One region of the Acidovorax sp. BL-A-41-H1 genome, then DNA from elsewhere that is predicted to be linked to it. Evidence: riboswitches for the same ligand, from Rfam matches in the RefSeq annotation. Region 1 holds a riboswitch; the other holds the start of a gene.
What was found. A riboswitch is a leader RNA that binds a small molecule or an ion and turns the genes downstream of it on or off. The one in region 1 is predicted to bind ZMP and ZTP.

Region 1 (6,709 bases):
CTTCAGGTGCGTCGGACATTTTGCTGCGGGAAAAAAATGGAAACATGGATCCAATGGATAACGAAGGCACCCCTGGCGCATTGCCAAAAGGAGACCTGCCACGGCAAGCGCACTGCATGCGTGCCGGGGCAACAAAGGGGCTATTTTCACCGGGTTCTGAGCGGGCGCCTGTGTATGCACCACACCAACCTTCTACAGGTGATCTGGCACAAGGCTTGGACAGGCAGCCGACAGGCTGCGGCCCCTCTATGGGAACCTCGCCCTACTGCGGGCGAACAGTCGCCCCGCCAGGGGCAGCCCCCATTATCTATATATAGACGCCAATGCCCAATCGCCAAGGGATCTTGCACGAATGGAGCGGCAAGCGGGCGCTGCGGAACGGGATGGGCTGCAAGGCGCAAAAAGCAGCAATAGCCGTAGCTATTGCGAGTATTTGCAACGCCGCAGACAGCCCGAGACCGCAGATGCACACGACGCGGTGATTTGTGCAGAATTTGTGCAGAGGATCCCAAGGATGAAGCGCAAACAAGAAAGCCCGACGGACAGGGCCTCATGGCCTGCCCGCCGGGCTTGACGGCTGACACAACGGTCTTTGCCATCGGTCGCGATGCGGAGATAAAGGTCCGCATGGCGAGGAGGCAAGGGATTGCCTCCAGGGGTTGCCTTAGAAGCGGCATCTGCTGCACCTTGGCACTGAATGCCCTCGGAGGGAGATTTCGCTTCGTCTGGCGATGCCTGAAATCTACAGGCGCCTCCACCTTACCAAAGTCGCTCTCCGGGCTCAAATCGGATTCTCAATGACGGCCACACGGCCGATTGAATTTGACACGAGGGTGTCACACCCACCACCCGCGCCAGGCAACTTCGAGCCCCTCAAAGAGCCCAAAAACTGTAATTTTTTACAGATTTTTCATAACTCAAGTATCTGATGATTTCGATTGTTAGTATTGACTATGCATTTAGAGAGCTTCTAGAATCCGCCAGCCCTGAAAACGGGCTAGTAAAAACCCCAACCCGCTGCCGAACCCGGCTAAGTCAAACCAGGCGACAAGCACTCCACAGACGTGCAGCCCGGACTTGATGGCGTACCAATCCAGGCGACTTGCCGGGAAGGTGCAGTCCCAGTGACTGCTCCAAGCTCCCGCTGCGCCTCAGAAAGGAAGAGCTATGACAGCGTCAGGAAAAATAGTCTCCGGCGTACGAACCTTCGTGGCCGATGTGACCGAAGGTTTTCTTGAAATCACCCACAACAGCTTTGCCCTCATCGGCCTGGCCGTTGCCTTCATCATCATTGCCCTCACGGCCCGGCCCGACCTGCGCCAGGCTGGCGAAGAGCGTCTCATGGGCTGGCTGCAGGCCCGCCAGGTGGAAATGCTGGGCATGCCCATCGAGCCCGAAGCCAGCGAGCGCGCCACGGCCGCCAACCCCAAGGACCTGCCCAAGGAGCAGGCCGCCGTGGCGTTCTGGCTCAGCAAGAAGTACCGCGTGGCGCCCGAGCCGCTCAGCGTGCTGGTGGCCGAGGCCTATGAGATCGGCACCCGCGCCAAGATCGACCCCACGCTGATCCTGGCCATCATGGCGATCGAGTCGAGCTTCAACCCGTTTGCCGAGAGCGCCGTGGGCGCCCAGGGCCTCATGCAGGTCATGACCCGCGTGCACACCGACAAATACCAGAGCTTTGGCGGCCACTTTGCGGCCTTCGACCCGGTGAGCAACCTGCGTGTGGGTGTCAAGGTGCTGCAGGAATGCATTGCGCGCGCTGGCTCCGTCGAGGGCGGCCTGCGCTACTACGTGGGCGCAGCCAACATGGCCGACGATGGCGGCTATGCAGCCAAGGTGATGGCAGAGCATTTCCGCCTGCGCCAGGTCGCCAACGGCCGGGCCATGCCCTTCAACCCTCCCCCATCGCTGTCCACCCAGGCGCCTGCCCAGAGCATTCCGGCCGCAGCCCCCCCGGCAGCGCCCACCGCGACCGCCGACAAGGTGGCCTTGCTGTCGGGTCTGTGAATCCCTCGGCCCAGCGGAGATTTGTGCGATGCACCTAGTAGGTGCACGCCGCCGTGTCGGCTACACTAGCGAAGTACGCGACTGGCGATAGGCGCGGTACCCGCACAGGGTGCTGCCGCTGACGTGGAAACCGGCAAGGGCCCGCCCCTTGTGAACCACTGGGAAGCGTGCCGCACGGGGCCACCCGCTGCGTTCAGCCGTTCGCCTGGGCAGCCCTTGTTTCAAGGGACACAAGTTCTTAGGACTGCCAAACCATGTACGACCGCAACATTCTTGTCGAACAAACCGACCCCGAACTCTTTGCCGCCATCCAGGCCGAAAACGCCCGGCAAGAGCACCATATCGAGCTGATCGCCAGCGAGAACTACGCCTCCCCCGCCGTGATGTGGGCGCAGGGCACCCAGCTGACCAACAAGTACGCCGAAGGCTATCCCGGCAAGCGCTACTACGGTGGCTGCGAGCATGTGGACGTGGCCGAGCAGCTGGCCATCGACCGCGTGAAGAAGATCTTCGGCGCCGATGCCGCCAACGTGCAGCCGCATTGCGGCGCATCCGCCAACGAAGCCGTGTTCCTCGCCTTCCTCAAGCCCGGCGACACCATCATGGGCATGAGCCTGGCCGAAGGTGGCCACCTGACCCACGGCATGCCGCTGAACATGTCGGGCAAATGGTTCAACGTGGTCTCCTACGGTCTGAACGCCAAAGAAGAGATCGACTACGACGCGATGGAAGCCAAGGCCCGCGAGCACAAGCCCAAGCTGATCGTGGCTGGTGCATCCGCTTACAGCCTGCACATCGACTTTGCCCGCTTTGCCAAGGTCGCCAAGGAAATCGGCGCCATCTTCATGGTGGACATGGCCCACTACGCGGGCCTGATCGCTGCCGGCGTGTACCCCAACCCCGTGCCCCACGCCGACGTGGTGACATCAACCACGCACAAGAGCCTGCGCGGCCCCCGTGGCGGCATCATCCTGATGAAGGCTGAGCACGAGAAGGCCATCAACAGCGCCATCTTCCCCGGCCTGCAAGGCGGCCCGCTGATGCATGTGATCGCAGCCAAGGCTGTGGCCTTCAAGGAAGCAATGCAGCCCGAGTTCAAGGCTTACCAAGAGCAAGTGGCCAAGAACGCCAAGGTTGTGGCCGAGACGCTGACCGCACGCGGCCTGCGCATCGTGTCGGGCGGCACGCAAAGCCACGTCATGCTGGTGGACCTGCGCGCCAAGGGCATCACCGGCAAGGAAGCCGAGGCCGTGCTGGGCGCCGCTCACATGACCATCAACAAGAACGCCATCCCCAACGACCCTGAAAAGCCGATGGTGACCAGCGGCGTGCGCATTGGCACCCCCGCCATGACCACACGCGGCTTCAAGGAAGAAGAAGCCCGCATCACGGCCAACCTGATTGCAGACGTGCTGGACAACCCCCGCGATGAGGCCAACATCGCCGCCGTGCGCGCCAAGGTCAACGCCCTGACCGCACGTTTCCCGGTCTACCGTTAAGCAAGCCGGTCCTGGAAGTCCATGAAGTGCCCCTTCTGCAGCCACCTCGAAACGCAAGTCGTTGAAACGCGGGTGTCTGAGGATGGGGTCTTCATCCGCCGCCGCCGCCAGTGCGGCGCGTGCGACAAGCGCTTCACGACCTACGAGCGGCCGGAAGTGAACTTCCCGGCCATCGTCAAGAAGGATGGTCGGCGCATTGAATACGACCGCAGCAAGCTGCTCGGCTCGTTCAGCCTGGCACTGCGCAAACGCCCGGTGAGCACGGAGCAGATCGACAGCGCCATCGAGCGCATCGAGGAAAAGCTGCTCAACCTGGGCCAGCGCGAAGTGCTGTCCGGCCGCATTGGCGAACTGGTCATGCGCGAACTCAAGAAGCTCGACAAGGTGGCCTACATCCGCTTTGCGAGCGTCTACCGCAGCTTCGAAGACATCGACGACTTCCGCGCCATGGTCGATGAAGTGCGCAAGTAGGTAGGTCAGCGCCAGGCCAGGCGACGTGGTCACCTCCACCCGGCCCACCGGGCATGGAATTCAAGCTTTTTGGCGCCTACAGCGCGCCCATCATGCCTTGATAGCTATCAATAGCATAGCAATCAAACAACGCCATGGCTTCCCGACAGATGCTGCCAGCAGCGCTGTCACCAAGGCTACAGCGCGCAACGCTCCTCAAACGATAGCTGCAACGGCATACTGGACGAGCGCAAACGGCATTTTTTGCTTTAAGTTTTTTACCCGCACATGCAGCACGCCCAGCGCCCGTGCCCGACAATCGCTGCGGTGAAAACCCGCCACTTTCTGCAGCTGGTGCTGCTGTCTGCCCTGTGGGGCGCCTCATTCCTCTTCATCCGCATCGCCAGCCCCGTGCTGGGGCCCAACGTGATGGCGGCCCTGCGCATCGGGCTGGCCACGCTCACGCTGATTGGCATCATGCGCGTCGCCAACGAGTCCTGGCCCTGGCGCCACTGGCGCGAGCTGTTCGGGCTGGGCACGCTCACCGTCGCCCTGCCCTTCTTGCTGTACGCCTGGGCGGCCTTGCACTTGCCAGCGGGCTACAGCTCGCTGCTCAACACCATGGCTGTACCGTTTGGCGTGATCGCCGCCGCCTGGATGAAGGAAGACACGCTGAGCGCGCGCAAGTGGCTGGGCTGCCTCAGCGGCTTTGCGGGCGTGGCGCTGATCGTGCAGCTGGGCCCCGTGCAGCCCACGCCCGCCCTGTTGCTGGCGGCGGCGGCCTGTGTGGCGGCGTCGGCCTGCTATGGCATCTCGACCACCTGGATGAAACGCGCCACCCAGCGCATGTCCCCGCTGTCGATTGCCGCAGGCATCCATGCCGCCGCCCTTGTGCTGTTGCTGCCGGGCGCAGCCTGGAGCCTGCCCGAAGCGCGCTTCACACCCGGTGCACTGGCCGCCGTGGCCGTGATGGGCATCGTGACCTCCGGCCTGGCGTATTGGCTCAACCTGCGGGTGCTCAAACATGTCTCGCCCGTGGCCGCCATGAGTTCGGCCTTCATGATCCCGCTGTTTGGCGTGGCCTGGGGCCATGTCTTTCTGGGCGAGGCCCTGGGGCCGGGCATGCTCTGGGGCGGCGCGCTGGTGCTGGTGGCGACCGGGCTGGTCACCGGCTTCAATCCGCTGCAATGGCTGGGTGCGCTGCGCCGCCGCAGCTGAACCGCACTATGGCTGCAGCGCGGCCCCGCCTCAGCGGCCCACGCGCGTGATGCGGTCCGTGGCGGGCGGCGCCACCGGGCTTTGCTGGCGGAAGTAGGCCTCCAGCGCGTCCAGGTCCAGCGCGCCCACCTGCCGGTCCCGGCCTTGCGTCAGCACCGTGAAGTTGTCGCCGCCGCTGTCCAGGAAGCTGCTCATGACCACGCGCACCGGTTGCGCGTCGGCCAATGGCGCCCCGTTCAGCACCATCTGGCTGATGCGCGCCCCGGCGGGCTGGGTCAGGTCGTAGCGGTAGCTGAAGCCGCTGGACACCGACAGCACCCGGGGCCGCTGCACCGTGTTGCCGCCGCTGGCGAACTGTTGCTCCAGCACCGCACGGATCTGTGCCCCCGTGAAGGTCTTCACCACCAGCTGGTTGCCAAAGGGCTGCACCGCGTACAGCTGGCCATACCGCACCAGCCCTTGCTCATCCGGCACCAGGTCGGCGCGCAGGCCGCCGGGGTTCATGAACGACAGCTGCGCGCCCCCCTCTTCGGGCGGACGCGTGGCCAGCAGCTGGGCGTCCGCCACCAGGTTACCCAGCACGCTCTCCAGCGCCGCGTTGGGCTGGCGGCGCATGGGGCCCTTGGCCTGGCCCACGGGCCGCTGGGCCAGTGGAATGGCGGCGGCGCGGTAGGTGTCGATGATCTTTTGCACACCTGGGTCTGCCGGGAAGGCAGGCACGGCGGTGGTGACGGGCACAAGGCCCTGGGCACCAGTAAAGGCCTCGCCCTGCACCACCACATTGCGTGCTGTCTTGCTCACCACACGGCGGGTCCGCGTATCCACGCGCAGCTGGATGTCAGTGAGCAGCGTGCCGTACTGGCCTGCGCTGGTCAGCAAGAAGGGTTTGGCCGGGTTCACGCGGCTGTAGTCGCACACATAGGCCTGGTGCGTGTGGCCCGAGACCACCACATCCACGGCAGGGTCCAGGCGCTCCAGAATGGGCACGATGTCGCCCGAGAGGCCTGCGCAGCTGGTCTCCTGCACGCCCGCCGTGGTGCCGCCGCCTTCATGGATGGCCACCACAATCACATCAGCGCCCTGGGTCTTGAGCTGCGGGATCAGCGCATTGGCCGTGGCCGCCTCGTCCTCAAAACGCAGCCCCGCCACGCCCGACGGGCTGACCATGGTGGGCGTGGCCTGCAGCGTGAGGCCGATAAACCCCATGGTGACCGTGACGCCGCCTTCGGTAAACCGCTTGAGCCCCGTGGCGGGCAGCAGGGTGCGCCCGTCTTCGCGGACTGTGTTGGCGGCCAGCAGGCCAAATTGGGCGCCCTCGAACGGCTTGCTGATGCGGCAGGGCTCGCGCGAGGTGAATTTCTCGCAGCCGCCGTGCTGCAGCCGCAGCAGTTCGCGCCAGCCCCGGTCGAACTCGTGGTTGCCCACCGCATTGAAGTCGATCTGCATGCGGTTGACCGCTTCGATCGTGGGTTCGTCCAGAAACAGCGACGACACCAGCGGCGAGGCGCCCACCATGTCACCCGCCGACACCACCG
Region 2 (6,709 bases), on a different contig from region 1:
GAGCACCTTATCAATGACGTCGCCTGATCAACAGGCCCCTGCACCTTAACAAAACAGCGCGAACGGGGCCAAGGTAATTTTTCAATCGCCCACGGCGCCCCGATTGCTCCCCGCCCCTTACGCCGCTCGCCCCAAGCGACGAACCCGAACAGGATGGTCTAACTCATTTTTATATTACCACAATGCATATCAAATTACATTGATAGTGTTGACTGTGCATTAAGACACCTCCTAGAATCCGCCAGCCCTGCGACGGGCCAGTAGAAACCCCAATCGCTGCCGACCCCACCGGCTAATTCAAACGAGGTTGCAAGCACGCCATCGACGTGCCGCCTGCAGTTTTGATGGCGTACCAATCCAGGCTTTTCGCCCACCCTGGCGGCCTCACAGGCCGCACAGGGATGAGGGCGCGGCCTCAGAAAGGAGAGCTATGACAGCGTCAGGAACCATACTTCGCGGTTTCCGCACCTTCGCCACCGACGTGGTGGAAGGATTTATTGAGATCACCCACAACAGCTTCGCGCTGATCGGCCTCGCCGTGGCGTTTGTCGTGATCATGCTGACGGCCCGTGACGACTTGCGTCAGGCCGGGGAAGAACGGTTGATGACCTGGCTGCGGGAGCGGCAGGTGGAGCTGGTCGGCATGCCGATCGAGCCCGAAGCCAGCGGCCGGGCTACCGCCGCCAACCCGAAGGATTTGCCCAAGCAGCAGGCCGCAGTGGCCTTCTGGCTAAGCAAGAAGTACCGCGTGGCGGCCGAGCCGCTGAGCGTGCTGGTTGCCGAGGCGTACGAGATCGGCGCTCGCTCCAAGATTGATCCCACCCTGATTCTGGCGATCATGGCTGTGGAATCGAGCTTCAACCCGTTCGCACAGAGCGCTGTCGGCGCACAAGGGTTGATGCAGGTGATGACCACGGTGCACACCGAAAAGTACGATAACTTCGGTGGCCACTTCGCCGCCTTTGACCCCGTGACCAATCTCCGCGTCGGCGTGAAGGTACTGCAGGAATGCATCGCCCGGGCCGGCTCGGTGGAAGGTGGACTGCGGTACTACGTGGGCGCAGCCAACAATCCGGATGACGGAGGCTACGTAGCAAAGGTGATGGCGGAGCACTTCCGCCTGCTCCAGGTGGCGGGCGGCCGTAGCGTACCGCTGTCCCCACCACCGACACTGTCTACCCAGGCGCCACAGCAAACCGTGCCCGCATCGATACCCGCCGCGGCACCGGCAACGCCCGCGGCCGCTAGCGACAAGGTTGCTCTGCTCGAGGCTTCGTAGGCCTGTCATATACAAGCCCGACGTCCAAGGCTCACGGTTTGGATCGCGCTGAATGAGCCGCCTCGGCTACACTTGTGGGGTACGCGACTGGCGATAGGCGCTATGCCCTGGGGGCATTGCCGCTGACGTGGAAACCGGCAAGAACCTGCTTCTTGCAAACCACTGGGGAGCGTGCCGCGAAGGTGTAAAGCCTTCGCGTTCAGCCGTTCGCCTGGGCAGCCCTTGTTTCAAGGGACACAAGTTCATAGGACTGCCACATCATGTACGACCGCTCCATTCTTGTCGAACAGACCGACCCCGAGCTTTTTGCTGCCATCCAGGCTGAAAACGCCCGGCAGGAACACCACATCGAGCTGATCGCCAGCGAAAACTATGCCTCCCCCGCCGTGATGTGGGCCCAGGGCACCCAGCTCACCAACAAGTACGCAGAAGGCTACCCGGGCAAGCGCTACTACGGCGGCTGCGAGCACGTCGACGTGGCCGAGCAGCTGGCCATCGACCGGGTCAAGAAGATCTTTGGCGCAGACGCCGCCAACGTGCAGCCGCATTGCGGTGCTTCGGCCAACGAAGCTGTATTCCTTGCCTTCATCAAGCCCGGCGACACCATCATGGGCATGAGCCTTGCCGAAGGCGGGCACCTCACGCATGGCATGCCGCTGAACATGTCGGGCAAGTGGTTCAACGTGGTCTCGTACGGCCTGGATGCCAATGAAGCCATCGACTACGACGCGATGGAAAAGAAGGCGCATGAGACAAAGCCCAAGCTGATCATCGCGGGTGCATCGGCCTACAGCCTGCACATCGACTTTGCCCGCTTCGCCAAGGTGGCAAAGGACGTTGGCGCGATCTTCATGGTAGACATGGCCCACTATGCAGGCCTGATCGCAGCCGGTGTGTACCCCAACCCCGTCCCCCACGCGGACGTGGTCACATCCACCACGCACAAGAGCCTGCGCGGTCCCCGTGGCGGCATCATCCTGATGAAGGCCGAGCACGAAAAGGCCATCAACAGCGCAATCTTCCCCGGCCTGCAAGGCGGCCCGCTGATGCACGTGATTGCAGCCAAGGCTGTCGCCTTCAAGGAAGCACTGCAACCCGAGTTCAAGGCCTACCAGGAACAGGTGGTCAAGAACGCCAAGGTAGTGGCAGAGACGCTGACTGCCCGCGGCCTGCGGATCGTCAGTGGCGGCACGCAAAGCCACGTGATGCTGGTGGACCTGCGCGCCAAGGGCATCACTGGCAAGGAAGCCGAGGCCGTGCTGGGCGCAGCCCACATGACCATCAACAAGAACGCGATCCCCAACGACCCCGAAAAGCCGATGGTGACCAGCGGCGTGCGCATTGGCACCCCCGCCATGACCACGCGCGGCTTCAAGGAAGAGGAAGCGCGCATCACGGCCAACCTGATTGCTGACGTGCTGGACAACCCGCGCGACGAGGCCAACATCGCCGCCGTGCGCGAGAAGGTCAACGCGCTGACCGCTCGCTTCCCCGTCTATCGCTAAGTTGGGCATACGCACATGAAATGCCCCTTCTGCGGACACCTGGAGACGCAAGTCGTCGAAACACGGGTTTCCGAAGACGGGGTGTTCATCAGGCGCCGCCGTCAATGCGGCGCGTGTGACAAGCGCTTCACAACATACGAACGGCCGGAAGTGAACTTCCCGGCCATCGTGAAGAAGGACGGCCGACGGATCGAGTACGAGCGCGCCAAGCTGATGGCGTCCTTCAATCTGGCGCTGCGCAAGCGTCCGGTGAGTACGGAGCAGATTGACGGCGCGATTGAGCGCATCGAGGAAAAGCTGCTCAATCTGGGCCAGCGCGAAGTCCTTTCCAGCCGCATCGGCGAACTGGTGATGCGCGAGCTGAAAAAACTGGACAAGGTGGCCTACATCCGCTTTGCCAGCGTGTACCGGAGCTTCGAGGACATCGATGACTTCCGGGCGATGGTGGACGAGGTACGCAAGTAGAGCGAGCCTGCCTTTCCGGAGCGGGAGCGGCGTTCAGCCAACCCGGGACACGACTACAGCCAAGCTGAGTTGCCCTCGTCTGAGCGCAAAAATCCTATGCCAAGCCCTGGCATCGCATCTGCGGCCAATGGCCGACAATGCGGGGGTGAAAACCCGCCATTTCCTGCAGCTGATGCTGCTCTCGGCCCTGTGGGGCGCTTCCTTCCTCTTCATCCGCATTGCCAGCCCCGTCCTGGGGCCGAACGTGATGGCTGCCTTGCGGATTGCACTGGCAACGCTCACCCTGATGGCCATCATGCGCCTGGCCAACGAACGCTGGCCCTGGCGCCATTGGCGCGAATTGGTGGGCCTAGGCACGCTCACCGTTGCGGTGCCTTTCCTGCTCTATGCGTGGGCCGCGTTGCATCTGCCGGCGGGCTACAGCTCGCTGCTCAACACCATGGCGGTACCGTTCGGTGTGATTGCTGCTGCGTGGATGAAGGAAGACACGCTGACTGCCACCAAGGCGTTGGGTTGCCTTTGCGGGTTCGCCGGGGTTGCCTTGATCGTCCAGCTGGGCCCCGTCGAGCCTACGCCCTCACTGCTGCTTGCAGCCCTCGCCAGCGTGGTGGCTGCCGCCTGCTACGGCGTGTCCACCACATGGATGAAGCGCGCCACCACACGCATGTCCCCGCTTTCCATTGCCGCTGGCATCCACGCTGCGGCGCTGATATTGCTGACGCCCGGTGCAGCCTGGAGCTTGCCAGACGCCCGCTTCACACCCGGCGCGCTCGCAGCCGTGGCCGTGATGGGGATTGTCACGTCGGGGTTCGCGTACTGGCTGAACCTGCGCGTGCTCGCCGAGGTACCCCCGGTGGCCACCATGAGCTCGGCGTTCATGATCCCGTTGTTCGGGGTGGCCTGGGGCCACATCTTCCTGGGGGAAACGCTGGGCCCGGGCATGTTCTGGGGCGGCGCGCTGGTGCTGGCCGCCACCGGCCTGGTCACCGGCTTCAACCCCCTGAAGTGGCTATCGATCCTCAGGGCGAAAACAGACTAAAACCCTGAGCGAGGTGTCCCATTGCAGTGATATCGAGTTGACGCGGCCCTGGCGCACTTGGTCGCAGACGCCACGTATACCAGCCGCGGACAGTGGCAATTAACTCAAACGTCGGAAAAGCTCGCACCCCGTCAACGGCGGCAGCTCATGCCGCACCCTGTCAGAGAAACGAAGCCTGAATGGGCGGAACCGCGCTGGTCACGTCGGCACACTGCGCTCGGTGGCGCAGGGCATGGTCCATCACCACCAGCGCCAGCAGCGCCTCGGCGATGGGCGCCGCACGGATGCCCACGCAGGGGTCGTGGCGACCTTTGGTGATGACCTCGGCGCTGTTGCCGTGGATGTCGATGGACGCCCGGGGGCTGATGATGGAGCTCGTCGGCTTGATGGCAATGCTGACCTCGATGTCCTGCCCGGTGCTGATCCCGCCGAGCACGCCACCTGCGTTGTTGGTCTCGAATCCGCCGGGTGTCATCGAGTCGCCATGCGTGGTACCACGCTGCGCCACGCTGGCAAAGCCGGCGCCAATCTCCACACCCTTGACGGCATTGAGCCCCATCATTGCGTAGGCGATGTCGGCATCGAGCTTGTCGTACAGCGGTTCGCCCAGCCCCACCGGCACGCCCGTCGCCTGCACGCGGATGCGTGCGCCGCAGGAGTCGCCAGCCTTACGCAGCGCGTCCATATAGTCCTCGTACTGCGCCACGTCTGCCACAGGCGCAAAGAAGGGGTTGGAGCGAACGTGGTCCCAGCTCTCGAAGGGAATCGCGAGTTCGCCGAGCTGCGTCATGCAGGCGCGGAACTGCACACCGTAGCGCTGGGCCAGCCACTTCTTGGCCACGGCGCCGGCAGCTACCGTGGGCGCCGTCAACCGGGCAGACGAACGGCCACCGCCGCGCGGGTCGCGGATGCCGTATTTGTGCCAGTAGGTGTAGTCAGCGTGCCCGGGGCGAAAGCTCTCGGCAATGTTGCTGTAGTCCTTGCTGCGCTGATCGGTGTTGCGGATCAGGAGCGCGATGGGCGTACCCGTGGTCTTGCCCTCGTACACGCCGGACAGGATCTCCACCGCGTCGGGTTCGTTGCGCTGCGTCACGTGGCGGCTGGTACCGGGCCGGCGGCGATCCAGGTCGGCCTGGATGTCTGATTCCGCGAGCGGCATGCCGGGCGGGCACCCGTCGATCACGCAGCCTATCGCCGGGCCATGGGATTCACCGAAGTTGGTGACTGCAAACAGGGTGCCAAAGGTGTTTCCGCTCATTGCACGATTATCCCAGAGCCACGAGGCAGCCTACCCGGCAAAAGCCTCTTGGCACGGTTACAGGCTGTTGCTAGCATCTGTCCAAGACCATCTGGGAGATGCATGCCCGCTTTTGACCTGCCCAACGCTGCCGCACCGGGGCCCGGCTCGCCCGTCACGCATGCAACGTTGCAGGTGGAAGCCATGCGCAACGCGCTGGATGCCAGCGACAACGCCATCGTCATGAGCAACAGCGAACGGCGGGTGGTGTATGTCAACGCCGGATTCACGCGGCTCTTCGGTTATCCAGCCGCAGACGTTGTAGGCAAGCGGCTGAGCGAAACGCTCTTTGACGCACGCGCCGAGCCCGGCATCCTCGACCACATCCGGAACACCCTCAGCGCCGACGGCAAGGTTCGGGTCGAGACCCTGCTCTACGGCCAGACTGGTCAGCCGCGATGGGTTTCCATGGTGATCAATTCCTCGGACGCGGGGGCAGGAGGCACGGGTGGCACCATCACGGTGCTGACCGACATCACGCTGACAAAGATGCACGAAGTGCTGCAAAAGCGTGTGCTCGAAGGCATGGTGAACGAGCTTCCCTTGCCCGATCTCATGATGCTGGTGTGCAAGGAGGTCGAGCGGATCGCCCCGGAAGTCACGGCGTCCATCCTGGCAGTGGACGATACGGGCTGCCTGCGGCCGCTGGCCGCACCCGGTCTTTCGCCCGAGATCTGCGCGCAGCTTGATGGCGTCGCTATTGGTCCGAGCGTAGGGTCGTGCGGGACAGCCGCCTTCAGGGGCCAGCCTGTGCTCGTCACCGACATCGCCACGGACCCGCTGTGGGCGAACTACCGCGAACTCTTCGCGTCCACCGGTTTCAAAGCGTGCTGGTCCAGCCCCATCGTCGATCACAGGGGCAAGGTCATCGGCACCTTCGCCTTCTACTTTCGCGAAAACCGCGAACCCAACGCGCTGCACAAGCGGCTGGTCGAGGTCGGGCTTCACCTTTGCGCACTGGCGATCGAGCGCGCCGCTGCCGCTGCGCGCATCCACCAACTGGCCTTTTTTGACGCACTTACGGGGCTGCCCAACCGTTCAATGCTGCGCAGCAGCGCGGGCCGCGCGCTGGAACACCTGAACCAGGACAACCGCCCCGGAGCCTTGCTCTTCATCAACCTCGA

Region 2: it holds a riboswitch for ZMP and ZTP, as region 1 does, so the genes downstream of both, glyA (serine hydroxymethyltransferase) here and glyA (serine hydroxymethyltransferase) in region 1, are expected to answer to the same signal.

The regions. Positions count from the first base shown of each region.
Region 1 covers NZ_JBPVJQ010000014.1:86,094-92,802, forward strand. The annotation lists gene ACTPOI_RS26150 (DUF349 domain-containing protein) at 1-46, opposite strand, end outside; gene ACTPOI_RS26155 (lytic transglycosylase domain-containing protein) at 1,168-2,007, shown strand; ZMP/ZTP riboswitch at 2,075-2,225, shown strand; gene glyA (serine hydroxymethyltransferase) at 2,262-3,506, shown strand; gene nrdR (transcriptional regulator NrdR) at 3,528-3,977, shown strand; gene ACTPOI_RS26170 (DMT family transporter) at 4,275-5,174, shown strand; gene ACTPOI_RS26175 (bifunctional metallophosphatase/5'-nucleotidase) at 5,205-6,709, opposite strand, start outside.
Region 2 covers NZ_JBPVJQ010000005.1:29,796-36,504, reverse strand. The annotation lists gene ACTPOI_RS11310 (transglycosylase SLT domain-containing protein) at 431-1,279, shown strand; ZMP/ZTP riboswitch at 1,353-1,503, shown strand; gene glyA (serine hydroxymethyltransferase) at 1,540-2,784, shown strand; gene nrdR (transcriptional regulator NrdR) at 2,800-3,249, shown strand; gene ACTPOI_RS11295 (DMT family transporter) at 3,395-4,288, shown strand; gene aroC (chorismate synthase) at 4,449-5,546, opposite strand; gene ACTPOI_RS11285 (EAL domain-containing protein) at 5,730-6,709, shown strand, end outside.